One region of the Paraburkholderia sp. BR10937 genome, then DNA from elsewhere that is predicted to be linked to it. Evidence: predicted binding sites of a transcription regulator. Region 1 holds the regulator's gene; each other region holds the start of a gene.
What was found. Region 1 encodes HrcA, which represses chaperone genes, less so after heat shock. Its sites were predicted from a motif close to TTAGCACTCNNNNNNNNNGAGTGCTAA; they were not measured.

Region 1 (6,684 bases):
CTCGAGCCGCGTTTTCCCTTGTGCGCGGCTGGCGTCCACTTCAATACGGAACTGCTGCCCAAATAAGTGCCGTTACGGCGATTTCAAGGGGTTTGGGCTATGCGTTCCATCATTTTTTTCAATCGCGGGCCTTTTTTGCTTCCCTCAGGCCGTCGCGTGACTTACATCTTTCTTACTTCGGTGCCGAAACGGTCACGAGCGCCGGACGCAGCACGCGGTCGGCGATCACATAGCCCTTTTGCAGCACGCTGACCACCGTGTTCGCTTCCTGTTCGGACGGCACCACCGAGATGGCCTGGTGACGGTGCGGGTCGAACTTCTCGCCCACAGGGTTGATGGCGACGACCTTGCCCTTCTCGAGCGCGCCGGTGAGTTGCTTGAGCGTGAGCTCGACGCCTTCGTTGACCTTGGCGAGGTCGTCCGAGTTATGGGCGAGTGCGGCTTCGAGGCTGTCCATCACCGGCAGCAGGTGCTCGGCGAAGTTTTCGATCGCGAACTTGTGCGCCTTGGCGACGTCTTCCTGCGCGCGGCGGCGCACGTTCTCGGTCTCGGCCTTGGCGCGGACGAAGGCGTCCTGCAATTCGGCGATCTTCGCCTGGGCTTCGGCCAGTGCGGCCTCGGCAAGCGCCGCAGCGTTCTGGTCCACGCCGCCTTGGGCTGCCTGCTCGACCGCTTCAGCCGCCTGGGGCTGGGCTGCCTGCGACGCCTCGTCCGCGGGCGTGGGGTTCTGGCTCGTCGGGTTCTCTTGCGTGTTTTCCATGTCGCTGAACGTCGTTGAATAGTGAAAAAGGGGAACAAAGCTGCGGGCGCCTTTACGCAACCCGCTCTGCTGCGCCGACCGTCGTTGCGCCGACGCGACAGAGGCTTCGTACATTGCGACTGCACATGGGTGCCGGATCGCTTGTTTCAAGGGGCTATTGCGGCTTTTTTATGCAGACATCCAGGCCGCGAAATCGCTCGTAACAACCATTACTGCAGCGCCGCAAAAATGAAATTGAGTAAGGGACATCCCTGACCTACACTCAGGAACAGGTGCTGCTCATGGCGCGTTTACCCTGAGCCTGGCACCGCACCGAATGGGCCCACGGTCAGCACATTTTTTAGCGGCATCGCCGCGCATAAAAACGCTAACCGGGCTCCGAAACTGGCCGTTTTGCTGCGATCCCAAGGGGAGTACCGTGAAACTGACCTTTGCCATATCGGTGGTCGCTCTGGTACTCATCGCCGGAACTACGACCATCTGCATGTCGGGCGCCGTGAACGAAAACACGACGGAATACGGGGGCGTGCACGCGACGATGGAAGCGCTCTTCAACCCTCACGCGAAAATTTGTCGATAGTGCGGCGGTCGCGCTTGGTCGGCCTGCCCTGCAACACGGCAGCCGGTTCGCGAAAGAGCCGGCGCCGGTCCTGCTCCGCCGCGCGCCTCTCGCGCCCGGCCTCGGTTTCCGCATAAAGCGTCTGCGCGATGCTGGCGGGTCCGCGCATCTCGCAAATACCCAATACCTGCACCTCCCAGACCACGTGATCGATCTCGATTTCGACGAGGTCGCCCACGCGCACGTCCTTCGACGCCTTCACGGCGTCGCCGCCGATGCGCACGCGCCCCTTGCCCACGGCGTCGGAGGCGAGCGAGCGCGTCTTGAAGAAACGCGCCGCCCATAACCATTTATCGATGCGCAGCCGCGCGCCAGGTTCGGTCGAAATCTTGTAGTTCATCAGAAGCTTTCCGGATGTGCGCCGCTCAGTTCACGCTCGACTCGCCCGGTCAGGCCACCGCGCCTGCCGGCGCCGCGGCCTGCACGGGCCAGCCCTGCAGGTGCTGCGCAACAATCTCGCCTAGCGCCGCGATCCACGCCGGCGAGGCATTCAGGCACGCAATGCGGTGAAACTCCTTGCCGCCGCCGTGCAGGAACTCGTCGCGCACTTCCATGCCGATTTCCTCGATGGTTTCCAGGCAGTCCGCCGTGAAACCGGGGCAGAACACGTCCGCCCGCCGCACGCCGCCCGCGCCCAGTTCCCGCAGCGTGGGCGCCGTGTACGGCTGGAGCCACTGCGCCCGCCCAAAGCGCGACTGGAAAGTCACCCGGCATTCGACCGGCGTCAGCTCCAGCGCGTGCATGAGGAGCGCGGCCGTTTGCTGGCACTGGTCGTGGTACGGGTCGCCCAGATCGAGCGTGCGGCTCGGCACGCCGTGAAAACTCAGCACGAGCCGGTCGCCCGCCGCGAAATTGGGTTTGCCGTGCGCGTGCCAGTACTGGTGCACCTGCGCCGCGAGCGCCGCGATATACGCCGGATGGTCGTGATAGCCGCGCACCGTGCGGATTTCCGGCTGGTTGCGCATGCGGCGCAGCGCGACGAAGGCCGCATCGAACGCCGTGGCCGTGGTCGACGCCGAGTACTGCGGGTACATCGGCATGAGCAGGATGCGTTCCGCGCCCGCCAGCTTGAGCTGGTTCAGCATCGCCGGGATGTCGGGCGTGCCGTAGCGCATCGCGTAATCGACGAGGACCGTGTAGTCGTTGATCTGCAGCAGGTGGCGCAGGCCGTCGGTCTGCTTCTGCGTGTGCACGCGCAGCGGCGAACCCTCGGGCGTCCAGACCGCCGCGTACTTCTTCGCCGACGAGCGGCCGCGAAACGGCAGGATCAGCGTGCGCAGGATGACCTGCCAGATCGGCGCCGGAATCTCGACCACGCGCGGATCGGACAGAAACTGCGCGAGATAGCGGCGCACGGCGCGCGGCGTGGGCGCGTCCGGCGTGCCCAGGTTGATGAGCAGCACGGCGACGCGATGCGCCGCGGCGGACTGCGAAGGCCGCTCCAGGTCGAAACGCATAGGCGATCAGTGGCGCCGCGCGAATGCGCAGCAACGGTTGCATGAAACAAGCATTATAGCGGGCGGTCCTGGCGGGCCAAACCGCAGCCGCGACGCAGCGCCCCGCCGCACGTTGGCCATCCGGCCGATGGCGCGGGCCATGCCTTTCGGGGATGATCGTCGGAAAGGCGGGGGTGCCCGATGCCCGCTGTGCCCGATGCGGCGCTCAGTTCTGGCTCAGCGTGAGCGAGAGCAGGCGCGCGGTGATGTCGACGATCGGAATCACCCGGTTGTACGCCATGCGCGTCGGCCCGATCACGCCGAGCGTGCCGACGATCTTGCCGTTCACCTCGTAGGGAGCCGTCACCACGCTCATTTCCTCGATCGGCACGAGTTGCGACTCGCCGCCAATGAAAATCTGCACGCCCTGCGCGTGGCTCGAGACGTCGAGCAGCTGCAGGAGACTGGTTTTCTGGTCGAACACGTCGAACAGCTTGCGCAGGCGCGCCATGTCCGAAGAAAGGTCGGCCACTTCGAGCAGGTTGCGCTCGCCGGAAATGAGCAGGGTATCGCCGCCTTCGGGCTCTTCGGTGCTCGCAGTCACGGCCGCGTGCATGAGCGTGGTCATGTCGCCGCGCAGCGCGTCGATTTCCTCGCGCAGGCGGCGGCGCACCTCGTCGAACGACAGGCCCGCGAAGTGCGCGTTGATGTAATTGGAGGCTTCGATGAGCTCGGAAGGCGTGAAGTCGCGCTGCGTCGCCATGATGCGGTTCTGCACGTCGCCTTCGGGCGTCACGATGATGAGCAGGATGCGCTTGTCGGACAGGCGCATGAACTCGATCTGCTTGAACACGTGGCTGCGCCGGGGCGTCAGCACCACGCCCGCGAACTGCGAGAGGTTCGACAGCACGCTGGCGGCGGCCGCCACGACTTTCTGCGGCTCGCCGGGGCGCAGCGTGGTCTTCACCGCGCGCGTGAGCGCGTCGTCGTCGGAGCTGGGCTCGACGGTGAGCATGGTGTCGACGAACAGGCGATAGCCGCGCGGCGTGGGCACACGCCCGGCCGAGGTATGCGGGCTGGACACGAGACCCAGCTCCTCGAGGTCCGACATGACGTTGCGGATCGTCGCCGGGCTCAGTTCCAGGCCGGAATAGCGCGACAGCGTGCGCGAGCCGACCGGCTGACCTTCGGCGATGTAGCGCTCGATCAGCGTCTTGAGGAGGGTTTGTGCGCGGGGATCTAGCATGACTCAAAATTTTAGCCTAATGGCGCTTTGGCCGCGAGTACGCCGCCATGCCGGGCCCGGCGGGCAGGCCTGCAGCGCGGGGTGGGGCGGGTTTCGGCCGCCGTCGCCGGGCGGATTGCACGCCACATCGCACGCCACATCGCACGCCCCCTCGCCCGGTATCTGGCGCGGTGTCATCGCCGTGTCACCGGCTTCGGGCTGAAGGGCGCAGCGCGCAAGGCCTGGCGGGCCGCGCCCGGCTTGCGCCAGGTTCTTTTCGTGACCTGACTATGGTGTAATGCCGGCATGCAGATCCAGAAGATCCAGAGCCAGTTCAAGACGGTTGCGCTCGTTGGGCGCAGCAATACGCCAGGCATTGCCGAGCCGCTGACGGCGCTCGCCCAGACCATTTCGAAGCGCGGCTTCGAAGTCGTATTCGAAGCGCAGACCGCGGAGGAAATTGGCGCGCAGGGCTATCCCGCGCTGCAGCCGGCCGAAATCGGCGCGCGCGCGGACGTGGCCGTCGTGCTCGGCGGCGACGGCACGATGCTCGGCATCGGCCGCCAGCTCGCGCCCTACCGCACGCCGCTCATCGGCATCAACCACGGGCGGCTCGGCTTCATTACCGACATCGCGTTCTCCGAGATGCAGGAAGTCGTGCCGCAGCTGCTCGCCGGCTCGTTCGAGCGCGAGGAGCGCTCACTGCTGGAGTCGCGCATCACGCGCGACGGCGACCCGATTTACCACGCGCTTGCCTTCAACGACGTGGTCGTGAACCGTAGCGGCTTTTCGGGCATGGCCGAACTGCGCGTGAACGTGGATGGCCGCTTCATGTACAACCAGCGCTCCGACGGTCTGATCGTCGCGACGCCCACGGGCTCGACCGCCTACGCGCTCTCGTCGCAGGGGCCGATCCTGCATCCGCAGCTGCAAGGCATCGTGCTCGTGCCGATCGCGCCGCACGCGCTCTCGAACCGCCCGATCGTGCTGCCCGATGACTGCAAGGTGAGCATCCAGATCGTCGCGGGCCGCGACGTCAACGTGAATTTCGACATGCAGTCGTTCACGGCGCTGGAGCTGAACGACGTGATCGAGGTGCGCCGCTCGCGCCACACCGTGCCCTTCCTGCACCCGGTCGGCTACAGCTACTACCGCACGCTGCGCAAGAAGCTGCACTGGAACGAGCACCCCTCGCTGCAGGGCGATCCGGAGGACTAACCCCGCGTCTTCGCGTGAAGCGCGCGCGGCCGTTGCCATGCAGCCAGCAGTCCCACGGTAATCCAAGCCAACCCAGAAAAAGCAGAACCAGACGCCATGCTTCGCCATCTCTCGATTCGCGACTTCGTGATCGTCGCCGCGCTCGACCTCGAATTCGACAGCGGCTTCACTGTGTTTTCCGGCGAAACGGGCGCGGGCAAGTCGATCCTGATCGACGCCCTCGCCCTCACGCTCGGCACACGCGCCGACGCGAGCGTGGTGCGCACGGGCGAGACCCGCGCCGACATCACCGCCGAGTTCGATGTGCCCGCGCATGCCGCGCTTTGGCTCGACGAGCAGGCGCTCACGAACGGCGACGGCGAGCACACGGTCATGATGCGCCGCGTGGTGGACAGCGGCGGGCGCTCGCGTGCCTTCATCAACGGCACGCCCGCCACGCTCGCGCAACTGCGCGAGCTGGGCGAAATGCTCGTCGACATCCACGGCCAGCATGCGCACCAGCTACTCATGCGCCCCGACGCGCAGCGCGAACTGTTCGACACGCACGCCGGCCTCACGGATCTCGCCGCCACCGTCACGCGCGCGTGGCGCGAGGCGCGCGACGCGCGTCTCGCCCTGCAAAGCGCCATGTCGCGCGACCGCGAGCTGCAGCTCGAGCGCGAGCGCCTCGCCTGGCAGCTCGCCGAACTCGACAAGCTCGCGCCGCAGCCGGGCGAATGGGAAGAAGTGAACGCGGAGCACGTGCGGCTTTCGAACTCGGCCAACCTGATCGAAGGCGTGCAAGGCGCGCTCGCGGCGTTATCCGAATCCGACGAGGCGATGCTCTCGCAATTGAACTCGATGGTCTCGAAGCTGCGCTCTCTCGCCGAGGTCGACGCCGAGCTCAACGACGCGCTCGCCGCGCTCGAACCGGCCGCGATCCAGATCCAGGAAGCGGCGTACTCGCTCTCGCACTACGCGCAGCGTCTCGATCTCGATCCGCAGCATCTCGCGCAGGTCGAACGGCGCCTCGACGCGCTGCATTCGACGGCGCGCAAGTTCCGACTGCCGGCCGAGACGCTGCCCGAAGAACACGCGTCGCGCCGCCAGCAGCTCGCGGCGCTCGACGCCGCATCCGATCTCGACGGCCTGCGCGCCGCCGAGCAGAAGGCGCAGGACGCCTATCTCGCGCAGGCGCGCCAGCTCTCGAAGGCGCGCGCCAAGGCGGCGAAGGCGCTCGGCGCGGCGGTCACGCAAGGCATGCAGGAACTGTCGATGGCCGGCGGCAGCTTCGAAGTCGCGCTCGTGGCGCTCGGCAGCAGCTCGACCGGCGAGCCGATCGGCGGCGCCCATGGTCTGGAACAGATCGAATTCCGCGTAGCGGGCCATGCCGGCGTGCCGCTGCGCCCGCTCGCGAAGATCGCCTCGGGCGGCGAGCTCGCGCGCA
Region 2 (6,684 bases), on a different contig from region 1:
TCTCTTCGAGATACTCGATGATCGCGAGCGACTGCTGGAGCGTGTGCCCTTGGTCGTCGACGAACGACGGCACGATCGCGTCGGGATTCACCTGGCGGTAGGCGGGCTTGAGCTGCTCGCCGCCGTCGCGCACGAGGTGAACCGGGACGTACTCGTACGACAGGTTCTTCAGATTCAGCGCAATGCGCACCCGATACGACGCCGAACTGCGGAAATAGCTGTAAAGCTTCATGCTCCTCTCTTGCTCCTCTTATCCTGATGCGGGCCGCGCCGCTCAGACGACCCGCACGGCGAATTCGCCGATTCCTGCCACACCGCCCGTCATCAGATCGCCCTTGACCACGGCGCCCACGCCCTCTGGCGTGCCCGTGTAGATGAGGTCGCCGGCCTTCAGCTCGAACAGCGTCGAAAGGAACGCGATCGTGTCGGCAACCGGCCAGATCATCTGCGAGATGTCGGAGCGCTGTTTCTCCTCGCCGTTGACCGCGAGCCAGATTTCGCCCTTCTCGAGCTGACCGATCTTCGACACCGGATGGATCGGGCCGATCGGCGCCGAATGGTCGAAGCCCTTGGCCGTATCCCACGGACGACCAAGCTTCTTCGCCTCGCCCTGCAAGTCGCGGCGCGTCATATCGAGGCCGAGCGCGTAGCCAAACACGTGGTCGAGTGCGCTCGCGACCGGAATGTCCTTGCCGCCCTTGCCGATGGCCGCGACGAGTTCCATCTCGAAGTGCACGTTCTGCGATTGTGCGGGATACGGAAATTCGGCGGTCGAGCCGGGCGCAACGTAGAGCACGGCGTCGGCGGGCTTGGAGAAGAAGAACGGCGGCTCACGGTTCGGATCGTGGCCCATCTCGCGCGCATGCGCTTCGTAATTGCGGCCAACGCAGTAGATGCGCCGCACCGGAAAACGCGTGTCGCTGCCTGCCACCGGCACCGAAGCGAGCGCCGCCGGTTCGAATACGTACGTCATGGAGTTCTCCGTCTTTGTGATGGGGCGTGTACGAAGCACGCGGGCCCGTAAATCGCACGGCTTGCGCCGCCGGAACAATCGCGAGTGTAACGCGCGGCGGTGGGCGTGCACGGCGGCGCCTTCACGCGGCCGGCGAGGCGCGGCCGGCGAGGCGCGGCCGGCGAGGCGCGGCCGGCGAGGCACCGTGTGCTCGTGCGATACTTCCCGCATCCCCATTTCAATACGACGGCGGCCCGCCGCACGCCGTCGAACGAACCGCGCCCGCCCATGACCACCGCCGCCTCCACTGATATCTTCCCGTGCGCCCGCTTCATCAAGGAGATCGGCCGCGGACCGCACGGCGCCCGCTCACTCTCGTCCGAAGACACGCACGCCCTCTACGCCGCCATGCTCGACGGCCGCGTGCCCGAGCTGGAGCTCGGCGCGGTACTGCTCGCCTACCGCCTCAAGGGCGAAACCGCGGATGAACTGGCCGCCATGCTGTCCGCTGCGCATGCCTCGTTCGCGCCGCTCGCGGTGCCGCGAGGCGACTATCGGCCGGTGTCGATCCCAAGCTACAACGGCGCGCGCAAGCAGCCGAATCTCGTGCCGCTGCTCGCCGTGCTGCTTGCGCGCGAAGGCGTGCCGACGCTCGTACACGGCGTCGTCAACGATCCGGGCCGCGTCACGAGCGCGGAAATCTTCGCTGCGCTGAATCGGCCCGAAGCACGCGATCACGCCGAAATCGAGGCGCAACTGGCGTCGGGCCGCGTGGCGTTTGCGTCGATCGAAACGCTCGCGCCCAAACTCGCGCGCCTGCTCTCGATGCGCCGGCGCATGGGCGTGCGCAACTCCACGCATACGCTCGTGAAGCTGCTGCAGCCGTTCGCCGAGCCCGGCCTGCGTCTCGTGAACTACACGCACCCGCCGTACCGCGAAAGCCTGAGCGCCCTCTTCGCGGCGCATCCGGAAGCGGCGGTGGGCGGCGCGTTGCTCGCGCGCGGCACCGAGGGCGAAGCCGTCGCCGATACCCGCCGCCAGGTGCAGGTCGACTGGCTGCACGACGGCATCTGCGAAACCCTGGTCGAACCGGAGCGCTCGTCGCCCGGCGCGCCCGAAATCGATCTCCCCGAAGGCCGCGACGCGCCCACGACGGCCGCCTGGATCGACGCCGTGTTGCGCGGCGAAGCGCCGGCGCCGGATGCGATCACGCGCCAGATCGAGACGATCAAGCGCATCGCGAAGCGCTGACGATCGAACCCGAAACACGTCGCCCAATCCACTGAAAGCCATGCGGGGCGGGCGACCCGCGCGCTCCGCCACTAGCGCATCGGCGCGCTTCGTCGGCCATCTCCACGCATCTTCACGCGGTCAATCTGCAAATTCGCTGTTGACACGCGCGTCCGCCCTGATTTACATTGGACAAATGCGTTCCTACCCGAACACCCTCCGAATTACCCTCGGCCGACTATCGGCCCTATCGCTACGCCTGGCCTAAAGCTGGTGTAGCGCCGCAACGACCTCCTCCTCCGGTCACCGCGGTCCTCCCAAAGCAGTTCTCGCAGTACCCCAAATCCGCAGTATCTCTACAACCTGTCGTCTGCATTCGTCCGCTTACCGTTCGGACGAGTCGCGAGGTCAAAATGCACGTTGCATGGGCATCGTTCACGTCCGCTTTCGCCGCGCCGGTTACCGCCGTCACCGTGGCCGTCTTCTTCGCGTCCGAGGTTGCCGCCCGTACGCGTGAAGTTTCGCGCATCGTGCTCCGTCGCCAGCCCGCCAACCGCCCGCTGCCGACCGCCATCGCAAACGACACCATGAAGAACGAGGCTCGTCATGTTGCGTAATCCCGCCGAGAAGTACCGCCCCTTCCCCGCCATCCGTTTGAACGGCCGCAAATGGCCGACGCGCACCGTCGAGCGCGCGCCGATCTGGATGAGCACCGACCTGCGCGACGGCAACCAGTCGCTGATCGAGCCGATGAGCATCGAGCAGAAGACCGAATTCTTCGAAATGCTCGTCGCGACCGGTTTCAAGGAAATCGAAGTCGGCTTTCCGTCCGCTTCGCAGACCGACTTCGATTTCGTGCGCAAGCTGATCGCCGAAAAACGCATTCCCGACGACGTGACGATCGAAGTGCTCGTGCAGTCGCGCGAAGAATTGATCGCGCGCACGTTCGAAGCGCTCGAAGGCGTGCCGCGCGCCATCGTCCACCTCTACAACGCGATCTGCCCGTCGTTCCGCAAGATCGTGTTCGGCCAGTCGAAGGAGGAAGTGAAAGCGCTCGCAGTCGAAGGCACGCGCATCATCCGCGAACATGCCGATAAAAACCCGCAAACTCACTGGACTTACCAGTATTCGCCCGAAACCTTCAGCATGACCGAGCTGACTTTCGCGCGCGAAGTCTGCGACGCGGTGGCCCAGACGTGGCGCCCGACGCGCGATCACAAGATGATCGTGAATCTTCCGGCGACCGTCGAAGCGGCGATGCCCAACGTCTACGCCGACCAGATCGAGTGGATGGACCGCAATCTCGCCTACCGCGACAGCATCGTGCTGTCGGTGCATCCGCACAACGACCGCGGCACGGCGGTGGCCGCCGCTGAAATGGCGCTGCTCGCGGGCGCGGACCGGATCGAAGGCTGCCTGTTCGGCAACGGCGAGCGCACCGGCAACGTCGATCTCGTCACGCTCGCGATGAACCTCTACACCCAGGGCATCGACCCGGGCCTCGACTTCTCCGACATCGACGCCGTGCGCCGCGTGGTCGAGCGCTGCAACCAGTTGCCCGTGCATCCGCGCCACCCGTACGCGGGCGACCTCGTGTTCACCGCGTTCTCGGGCTCGCACCAGGACGCGATCCGCAAGGGCTTCGCGCAGCAGCAGCCCGACGCCGTCTGGGAAGTGCCGTATCTGCCGATCGATCCCGCCGACCTCGGCCGCAGCTACGACGCGGTGATCCGCGTGAACAGCCAGTCGGGCAAGGGTGGCGCGACCTATCTGCTCGAGCGCGGCATGGGCTTCACGCCGCCGCGCCGCGTGCAGATCGAGTTCAGCCACGCCGTGCAGAGCGTCGCCGATACGTCTGGCGAGGAAATCACGGGCGATGCGGTCTGCACACTGTTCGCGCGCGAGTACTTCGAGACGCGCGGGCCGGCTGCCAACGCCGGTTCGGGTCGCGTGCGCTGGGAAGGCCGTGATGTGGCCATGCCGGCTGCCACGAGCAGCGACGAAGCACATGCGCAAGCTGTTGCCGCTGCCATCGCGGCACTCGCCGGCGAGCGCATCGAAATCACGTCGTTCGAGACCGAGCGCACCTCGCAGGGCAGCACGGCCGTGTTCGTCGGCGCGCGCGTGGGCGGCCAGCCGTTGCGCCACGGTGTGGGCGTGGGCGAAGACGCGGTCCATGCGTGCGTCGCGGCAGTCGTCAGCGCGGTGAATCGCGCGACCTGGCCGCAAATGGATCGGCGCGCGGCGGCCTGACGCCTTCCGCACGCGGTGCGCGAAGCAGTTTGAGTTTGAGCAGGGAAATCGGCGGCATTGTTGAGCGCCGGCGGCAAAACGGGCCGCCGGCGTGCGCCTGAAGCGCCTACGCGGCGTTTCAGCGAGCGGACTTACCGGTCGTCACTCGATCGCGCAACGCGTCGCCTGCCACGCGAGCAGACGCCAGTGGCCCCCTTCCTGCGTCTGGATCGCCGTATAGGCAATCGGAAAGAGCAGCGCACCGTTGTTCGCCTCCATCTCGATGAGCACGCGGCCGGAGACCACGCAGGCCTCGTTGCCCGCGTGCAGCACGTCCTGCGACTGGATCTCGATCTGGCGGTAGCGGCGGCGGCCCGCCGTGATCGCCTCGATGAACTGCTGCTTGGTCTCGCGTTTGCCGTTGGTGTGCACGAAGGTCGCTTGATCGGACAGCAACTGGTCCAGCGACGTGCCGTCGCCGTCGACCATCGCGCGAAAGCGCTCGCGCTCAAGTCCGCGAATCGCATCGATTAGTTTTGCCGCCATCGCTCGAGCCCCTTGCGCGTCGGTCCGCGCCTGAGCGCAGATCTACGCCGAAGATTTTCTGCATACGTCTGGCTGAAATTTATACCAGGTTTTGGCGCAAGGATACTTGCGATCAAAGACATCGCCTCCATGTATGCTGCATACGCCACGCGCCCGGTGAAAACCGCGCGTGGCGACAGCGACATTCCGGCGGCCGCGCCCGGATGTCGCAGCGCAGCACTTTCGTCTTTGTCCGATGTCTATTTGTCAGATTCCGTGGCAAGGTCCAGGCGCTCCGCGGTCCTTCGAGCGTCGCTGATTCCACCCTTTATTTTCCGCGCCCTCGCGCTGGACTGCTGCCCTGTTCTAGAGTGTTCCTTCGGCCTGCCCCCTGCGCGGGCCTGCGCCGGGCGCCAGGCCCCGCCCTGCTTGACCGCCGGCGTTTAGTGTAATCTATCGATACAACCATTTCGATAGGAATCAAGGAACCTTGAAGCCCCTACAGACTCCAAGTGTTAGCACTCGGGGATTCAGAGTGCTAACATCCACCGTGGAGTCGGTGTCTGACTTTTGCAAGATTCTGAGGAGTTCGCTACGTGAGCAACGCAATGACCATGACCCTTCCGAGTACGCTGAGCCCGTCGTCGGCCAAGGCCGGGGGCTCATTGGCGCTCGCGAATGCTTCCCTGTTGCCCGGCCAGCTGGGCAACATCGACGCCTATATTCAGGCCGTGAACCGGATCCCGATGCTGACGCCGCAAGAAGAGCGTCAGTTCGCGACCGAGTTTCGCGAGCAGAACAATCTTGAAAGCGCGCGCCGCCTGGTGCTGTCGCACCTGCGTCTCGTGGTGTCGATCGCGCGCAATTATCTCGGCTACGGCCTGCCGCACGCCGACCTGATCCAGGAAGGCAACATCGGCCTGATGAAGGCCGTGAAGCGCTTCGACCCCGAGCAGAACGTGCGCCTCGTGTCGTACGCCATGCACTGGATCAAGGCTGAGATCCACGAGTACATCCTGCGCAACTGGCGCATGGTGAAGGTCGCCACGACCAAGGCGCAGCGCAAGCTGTTCTTCAACCTGCGCAGCCACAAGCAGGGCCTGCAGTCGTTCACGCCGGAGGAAATCGACGGCCTCGCGCAGGAACTGAACGTGAAGCGCGAAGAGGTCGTGGAGATGGAAACGCGCCTCTCGGGCGCCGACATCGCGCTCGAAGGCCAGACCGAAGACGGCGAGGAGTCGTTCGCCCCGATCGCCTGGCTGGCCGACTCGCACAGCGAGCCGAGCGCCGTGCTCGCCGCGCGCTCGCGCGACCGCCTGCAGTCGGACGGCATTGCGAGCGCGCTGGAAGCGCTCGACGCACGCAGCCGCCGCATCATCGAGGCGCGCTGGCTCAACGTGGACGACGACGGTTCGGGCGGCTCGACCCTGCACGAACTGGCCGACGAGTTCGGCGTTTCGGCCGAGCGCATTCGCCAGATCGAGGCGAGCGCCATGAAGAAGATGCGCACCGCGCTCGCCGACTACGCATAAGCGTCGCCAGGTCTTCACGCCACACCGAAAACCCCGTTCCCGCGAACGGGGTTTTTCTTTTGCGCGCACCACACGCTGCGCACCTTCGTACCGGCCTCGCTGATTCCACCCTAAGATGATTTCGAGGTGGTGAGCCAGACGCCGCGCCGCGGCCTGGCCTCGTAACGCGTTCGAGGGCACCCGTCGTCATGATCCCGGCATCCGGTCAACGCC
Region 3 (6,684 bases), on a different contig from region 1:
GCAGGTTGTCGAAGTTCGCGCAGAGCGAATCGGCAAAACGCTTCAGGTTGCCGACCGTATCGCGCAGGTTGTAGTCATAGGTGACGAGAAAGGCCTTGACCGTCCACGTCGGCACGTCTTCCTTGAGCCAGTTCGGGTAGCTCGACACGTGGATCGTCGCGGGATAGTAGGTCTGCTTTGCGCGCGCCGTTTCCGGCGCGTTCGCATCGACGCGCAGGAAGCGGATCTGCTGCAGCAGCTCGGGGTTCATGTCGGTGAAGAGCTTGGCGGGCTGTCCGGCGACGATGATGGCCACATCGATCTTCTTGACGATGAGCGCGGCCAGCGCGTCTTCGTTGCTCAGGTGCTGCGCGTTCTGCTCGGGAATCGGCTGGCCGAACATGAGGCGGTACAGCGTGGTCGCCGACTGCGCGGTGCCGCTGCCGATCAGGCCGACGCTCATTACCTTGTCCTTGATCTCGTTGATTGCTTTCATCGGCGAATCGTTACGCACGACGAAGTAAATCTCTTCGTCATAGAGCGGCATGATGAGCCGCAGTGGCCGTATCAGCGTGCCGGCCTCTTCGTTGCCGGAATTGGCCATGTCGACGTAGGCCTGGTAGACGTCGGACTGCACGAGCGCGAGCTTCACGCCGGGCTCGAAACGCATGCGCTGCACGTTTTCGGCCGAGCCTTTCGATGGGATCACTTCGAGGCTGATGCCCGCCGGCTGCGCGACCCATTTCGCCAGGTCCTGGCCGATCTGAATGTACGTGCCGCGCTCCTGGCCGGTTACGATTTTGTAGTTCGCGTCTGCCGCGGCGGAGACGGCGACCGGCGCACAAAGCAGGGTGAACAGTCCCGCCAGTGCCGCTAGTGTCATTTTCAGCATCGTTTTTCACCCACGTTGGAAGTGATGAACGGCGGATTTCCCCATTTCAGGGAATCGTTTTCAATGTGTGGCTTCGGAGGGGGCGGCGTGCTTCCAACCGAGTTCGAGAATCGCGCGCTCCTGTGCATCGGCGCCTTTATCGTTGCTGGCCGGACCCGGAGCGCCCGTGCTGGCGGATTCGTCCGCAGCGGTCGCCGCGGCGTTCGGATTCGCATCGCCGAGGTCCGTCGGATTCGCGTTTGCTGGAGTGTTGGTCGCACCCGGCAGCGGGGGAGGTGGCGCGGATGCGGGCGGGTCTTGCGATGCCGACGGCGTGGCCACGCCCCAATCTTGCGACGACGGCAACGGTACGGTGCGCGCATCGCGCGGCAGTGGCACCGCCGCATCCACTTGCGCTGCGCCCTTCGGCGCACGGAGCGGCGACCAACCCGTCGCCAGGATGGCGCGCTCCATCAACGATCGCGCGTGCAGGCTGCCCGGATCAATCGCGAGCGCCTCCGATGCCTGCTCTCGCACGCAATTCCAGGCGCGTTGCGTGGCACATCGGTCCGCGCTTTGCAGCGCGTTGTCGCGGCGTTGCTCCGCCGGTGCGCTGTTGCGCGGTACCTCGCGCGCTTCCTGATTGTTCGCGTCACGCGCGAGTGGGGCATTCGCGTTTGGCGAGCTGTTCTGCGCGAGGCTCGCACGCGAGGCGCGTACTTCTCTTTGCTGCCCGTGTCTTTCGCCGTACAGGAGAAACACAGCGTAGGCGATTGCGACGATGAGCCAGGCGAGCAATACGCCCTTCGCGAAGCGCCCTTTACCGGTGTGCCAGAACGGGCGGTGTTGCTCGAGTTGATAGTAGTGCAGATAGTCGGCCTGCACCGTGGGGCGACTGGATGCGGCTGCGCCGGCAAACGCGACCTTTGCGACGGCAGGCATAGACGCTGCCGCGGAATCGAGGACTCTCAACGTGGCTTTGGAGCGCGCGTGCGCAACGGTATCCAGCGGACGATCCGTGCCGCAGTAAGGGCAGGAATCGGCGTACTGATAGAGCGCCCCGCCACAGAACTTGCATGGTGTGGGGAAACTCTGGTTACGAGTCATCTGAGCTGACATGCTGTCGTTCCACCGTCATGGCGACGCCATTTCGGCATGTTCAGGATCGTCGTTGAAGCGATCGGCGAAGCCTCGCGGAACCCACGATCTGCATGCGCAGGAGAGCGGCGGTGCCTGACCGGGCGCAGCCGCTCGAAAGATCATATGAGTGATTTTCCGTTCATCCGTTAATTGCCGGTGTTGCCTACCGCACATATGCGCTGCCCGCGAGCAGTGGGCGCCAACAAACCGGTTGTGCGTATAAATCGCGCCGGATCATGGCAGGATCGGGGATTTCCCCGAGAGGCATCCCGGATGACCCGGCAGGCCGGGGCCTGCTTGCTGGATGCCGTTGCTTCCAGAGTCATGCGGCTTCTTGTCGGCTCGGATGTCGCGTCGATCTATCCTATTGTTTTAATTGAAGAATAATTCGATGTGGCACCAGGCCCGACATCCGATAGTTCTAACCTGAACTAGCAAAAGTGCCTCCGGGGTCGAACCAATCTCAACGGAAATTCCCCATTCCGCCCCTTCTTGAATTTGTCACTCCCCGTCCATATAATTAGCACTCACCGCATGAGAGTGCTAACAACTCTGGTGTTAACAACATCTCTGGCTGGCGGTTACCGGCAGCCAGGTTTTCTTGAGTCGCTTCAAGTCCTAATCAAGAGAGGATCTATCCATGAACCTTCGTCCTTTGCATGATCGCGTGATCGTCAAGCGCCTGGATCAAGAAACCAAGACCGCTTCGGGCATCGTGATCCCGGACGCAGCGGCAGAAAAGCCGGATCAAGGCGAAGTCCTGGCAGTCGGCCCGGGCAAGCGCGACGACAAGGGCGCCCAGATCGCGCTCGACGTGAAGGTCGGCGATCGCGTCCTGTTCGGCAAGTACGCTGGCCAGACCGTCAAGGTCGATGGCAACGAACTGCTCGTGATGCGCGAAGAAGACATCATGGCCGTGGTGAACAAGTAAGTTCATTCCACCGCTCACTATTCAAGAATTCAAGGAGTTAGAAGATGGCAGCTAAAGACGTCGTGTTCGGCGATTCCGCCCGTTCCAAGATGGTTGAAGGCGTGAACATTCTCGCCAACGCAGTGAAGGTCACGCTGGGTCCGAAGGGCCGCAACGTGGTGCTCGAGCGCTCGTTCGGCGGCCCGACGGTCACCAAGGACGGTGTCTCGGTCGCAAAGGAAATCGAGCTCAAGGACAAGCTCCAGAACATGGGCGCGCAAATGGTCAAGGAAGTGGCTTCCAAGACCAGCGACAACGCCGGTGACGGCACGACGACGGCTACGGTTCTGGCCCAGTCGATCGTCCGCGAAGGCATGAAGTACGTCGCATCGGGCATGAACCCGATGGACCTGAAGCGCGGCATCGACAAGGCCGTCGCAGCAGCAATCGAAGAGCTGCGCAAGGTCAGCAAGCCCTGCACGACCAACAAGGAAATCGCTCAAGTCGGCTCGATCTCGGCAAACAGCGACACGTCGATCGGCGACCGTATCGCTGAAGCGATGGACAAGGTCGGCAAGGAAGGCGTGATCACCGTCGAAGACGGCAAGTCGCTGCAAGACGAGCTGGAAGTCGTCGAAGGTATGCAGTTCGACCGCGGCTACCTCTCGCCGTACTTCATCAACAACCCGGACAAGCAAGTCGCCGTGCTGGAAAGCCCGTTCGTCCTGCTGTTCGACAAGAAGATCTCGAACATCCGTGATCTGCTGCCGGTTCTGGAACAAGTCGCGAAGGCTGGCCGTCCGCTGCTGATCATCGCTGAAGACGTCGAAGGCGAAGCTCTGGCAACGCTGGTCGTCAACAACATCCGTGGCATCCTGAAGACCGTCGCCGTCAAGGCTCCGGGCTTCGGCGACCGTCGCAAGGCCATGCTGGAAGACATCGCGATCCTGACCGGCGGTCAAGTCATCGCGGAAGAAACCGGCCTCACGCTCGAAAAGGCAACGCTGGCCGAACTGGGTCAAGCCAAGCGCATCGAAGTGGGCAAGGAAAACACGACGATCATCGACGGCGCTGGCGAAGCCGTGAACATCGAAGCGCGCGTGAAGCAAATCCGCACGCAGATCGAAGAAGCGACGTCGGACTACGACCGTGAAAAGCTGCAAGAGCGCGTTGCCAAGCTGGCAGGCGGCGTGGCAGTGATCAAGGTTGGCGCTGCGACCGAAGTCGAAATGAAGGAAAAGAAGGCACGCGTGGAAGACGCGCTGCACGCAACCCGCGCTGCCGTTGAAGAAGGCATCGTCCCGGGCGGCGGCGTTGCGCTGATCCGTGCACGCACGGCAATCGCCAACGTGAAGGGCGCCAACGCAGACCAGGACGCAGGTATCAAGATCGTCCTGCGCGCCATGGAAGAGCCGCTGCGCCAGATCGTCACGAACGGCGGCGAAGAAGCTTCGGTCGTGGTGGCAGCAGTTGCTGCTGGTCAAGGCAACTACGGCTACAACGCTGCGACCGGCGAGTACGGCGACCTGGTGGAAGCCGGCGTGGTCGACCCGACGAAGGTCACGCGTACCGCGCTGCAAAACGCAGCTTCGGTCGCTGGCCTGCTCCTGACGACGGACGCAGCCGTTGCTGAAGTGCCGAAGGAAGATGCTCCGATGCCCGGCGGCATGCCCGGCGGCATGGGCGGCATGGGCATGGACATGTAATTGCGATCCGGAGTTGGTGCTTCAGCGCCTACTCCGGTCCCATGCAGAGTCAGGCTTTTGCCGAAATTACATCGACGTGCAGGGAGCGCCCCGTGAGGGGTGTTTCCCTCGCCCGAAAAGAAAACTCGCAGCGATGCGAGTTTTTTTTCGTCCGTGCGGTTTGCACGGCCGGCCTCCGCGCAGAAGGCCAGGCAGCAGTCTTATTGTTTCGCTTCGCCGGGCGGGGCTTCGTCCGCGTCCGTATCGTTGCTGCGCGCCCAGAAGAACCGGTCGGGCAGCCACGCGCCCATCCCCGGCCTGAACGCGTTCTGCACGGCCTGATACACATATTCCTGCGCTTCGCGCACGGCCTCGGGCGGCTCCTGCCCATTGGCAAGCAGCGCGGCGATGGCGGCGCCGAGTGTGTCGGTCACACCCATCATCGGCTGCGTGGAGCGGTCCCACAGATCCTGGCGCAACTGGCCGTCTTCGCAATACAGCGTGTTGACCACGCGATGCGTGCCCGTTTCCATCGCGAGGATGTACTCGCAACCGGTGGCGAGCAGATGCGCAATGGCCGCGTCGACGCTGGGCGCTTCCGCGTCGCCGTCTGGCTGTGCGAGCGCGATCAGCGTGGCGGAGTCGGCCACGAGCAGCGTGGTCTGCGGCACGAGCAGGTCGGCCATGGCTTCGCGCAGTTCGTCGGCGGCGAGCACGTGCTCGTCGTCGAGCGTGAAGTCGGGAGCGAGGATGAGCGGCAAGTCGTCATAGTCGGCGACCACTTCGGCGATCGAGCTCACGACCTCGGCGCGCGCGCCCGCACCAACCTTGAACGCCGCGATCGGCATGTCTTCGAGCAGCATGCGCGCCTGGGTGGCGACGGTTTCCGGGTCGAGCCCGGTCACTTCGTCGCAGCCCGCGGAGTCGCGCACCGTGTAGCCGGTCAGCGCGGTGACGCCGTGGCAGCCCATGCTGGCGAGCGTGAGCAGGTCGGCTTGAAGTCCGCCGCCGCCGGTCGGGTCGGAAAGGCCGAAGGTGAGGACGATGGGAGGGGTGTCGCTGGGCATGAACGTGGCGAGATGGATTGGACTTCGGGCGCGGCGTACCGTGCCGTCATAAGCGAATGCTTTAATTATGCGGCTTATCGATGAATCCGGGGGACGGATGACCCCGGCGCGCGCGAGGATTTTTCCGCGCCGCACGAGCCGCTCGCGGCAACGCATTCTGTTTGATCCCGTGCAGGCCAGATTTCCTCTTGCTAGGCATGGAAACGGCAACAAGGTACCATCATGGCTCTCGTTTCCCCGATTTTTTTTCCGACTGGTTTCGGACTTTTCGACGCGGCATAAGAATGGAATATAGAAGCTGGATGTGCCTGATCTGCGGCTGGATTTACGATGAAGAAGCCGGTTTGCCAGACGAAGGCATTGCCCCCGGCACGCGCTGGGAGGATGTCCCGATCAACTGGACCTGTCCTGAGTGCGGTGCGCGCAAGGAAGACTTCGAGATGGTCCAGATCTGAGCGCGTTGCTCAAATAGCTGGCGATAGTCGGCGCGCAGTCTGGCTGCAGATTCCAGAAGTGTGGCGGGTGTGGAGTGCGGTGTCGCAACGGCGGGCACCGTATTTGCGCTTGCCGTCGCGGTTGTCGATGCTCCCGTCGACGCCACTGTCGAGATTGCCCGCCCGGTCGGCCCGCTAACGTTTTCGGCGCTGCCCTATGAGTCATCCTTCAAGCTCTGATGTGCGGTTCGAAGCGTTGCCGAATCCGCGCGGCGGTGCGGTGCCGTTCGCGCATGGCGCGCTCGCCCAGGCGCTTGCCGCGCTCGAAGAGCAGCGCGATGTGGCCCGGCCGCTGCGCCAGGCCGCCCGTACGCTGCACGACGCCGGCTGGCTTGCCGCGGCGCGCTTTGCCGACACGCTGCTCCTCGCTTCCCCGCTCGCGCTCGCCGCGCCGGTGCCCGTCGCGCCGCCGCCGGGCTTGCCCGCGCGGCCGCTCCATGCACCCGAGGAAGTGCAAGACGCTGAAATCCGCGTCTTGTTCAGCGAGGCGCTCAAGGAACTCGTCGCCGCGCTCGAGCGCCGCAATCTGCGCGAACTG

Region 2: a site for HrcA is predicted at 5,455-5,481, ahead of rpoH (RNA polymerase sigma factor RpoH). Genes of this name have one in related genera too.
Region 3: a site for HrcA is predicted at 2,511-2,537, ahead of groES (co-chaperone GroES). Genes of this name have one in related genera too.

Annotation. Positions count from the first base shown of each region.
Region 1 covers NZ_JBFRCL010000011.1:112,120-118,803, reverse strand. The annotation lists gene grpE (nucleotide exchange factor GrpE) at 173-760, opposite strand; gene AB4Y44_RS11900 (RNA-binding S4 domain-containing protein) at 1,312-1,719, opposite strand; gene hemH (ferrochelatase) at 1,769-2,836, opposite strand; gene hrcA (heat-inducible transcriptional repressor HrcA) at 3,042-4,061, opposite strand; gene AB4Y44_RS11885 (NAD kinase) at 4,347-5,258, shown strand; gene recN (DNA repair protein RecN) at 5,355-6,684, shown strand, end outside.
Region 2 covers NZ_JBFRCL010000001.1:108,703-115,386, forward strand. The annotation lists gene maiA (maleylacetoacetate isomerase) at 1-232, opposite strand, end outside; gene AB4Y44_RS00500 (fumarylacetoacetate hydrolase family protein) at 275-973, opposite strand; gene ybiB (DNA-binding protein YbiB) at 1,241-2,203, shown strand; gene AB4Y44_RS00510 (hypothetical protein) at 2,596-2,799, shown strand; gene leuA (2-isopropylmalate synthase) at 2,789-4,435, shown strand; gene AB4Y44_RS00520 (nuclear transport factor 2 family protein) at 4,577-4,960, opposite strand; gene rpoH (RNA polymerase sigma factor RpoH) at 5,536-6,471, shown strand; gene cydP (cytochrome oxidase putative small subunit CydP) at 6,660-6,684, shown strand, end outside.
Region 3 covers NZ_JBFRCL010000018.1:79,987-86,670, forward strand. The annotation lists gene AB4Y44_RS16920 (TAXI family TRAP transporter solute-binding subunit) at 1-871, opposite strand, end outside; gene AB4Y44_RS16925 (hypothetical protein) at 932-1,792, opposite strand; gene groES (co-chaperone GroES) at 2,631-2,921, shown strand; gene groL (chaperonin GroEL) at 2,966-4,606, shown strand; gene AB4Y44_RS16940 (hydroxymethylpyrimidine/phosphomethylpyrimidine kinase) at 4,807-5,652, opposite strand; gene AB4Y44_RS16945 (rubredoxin) at 5,937-6,107, shown strand; gene AB4Y44_RS16950 (hypothetical protein) at 6,304-6,684, shown strand, end outside.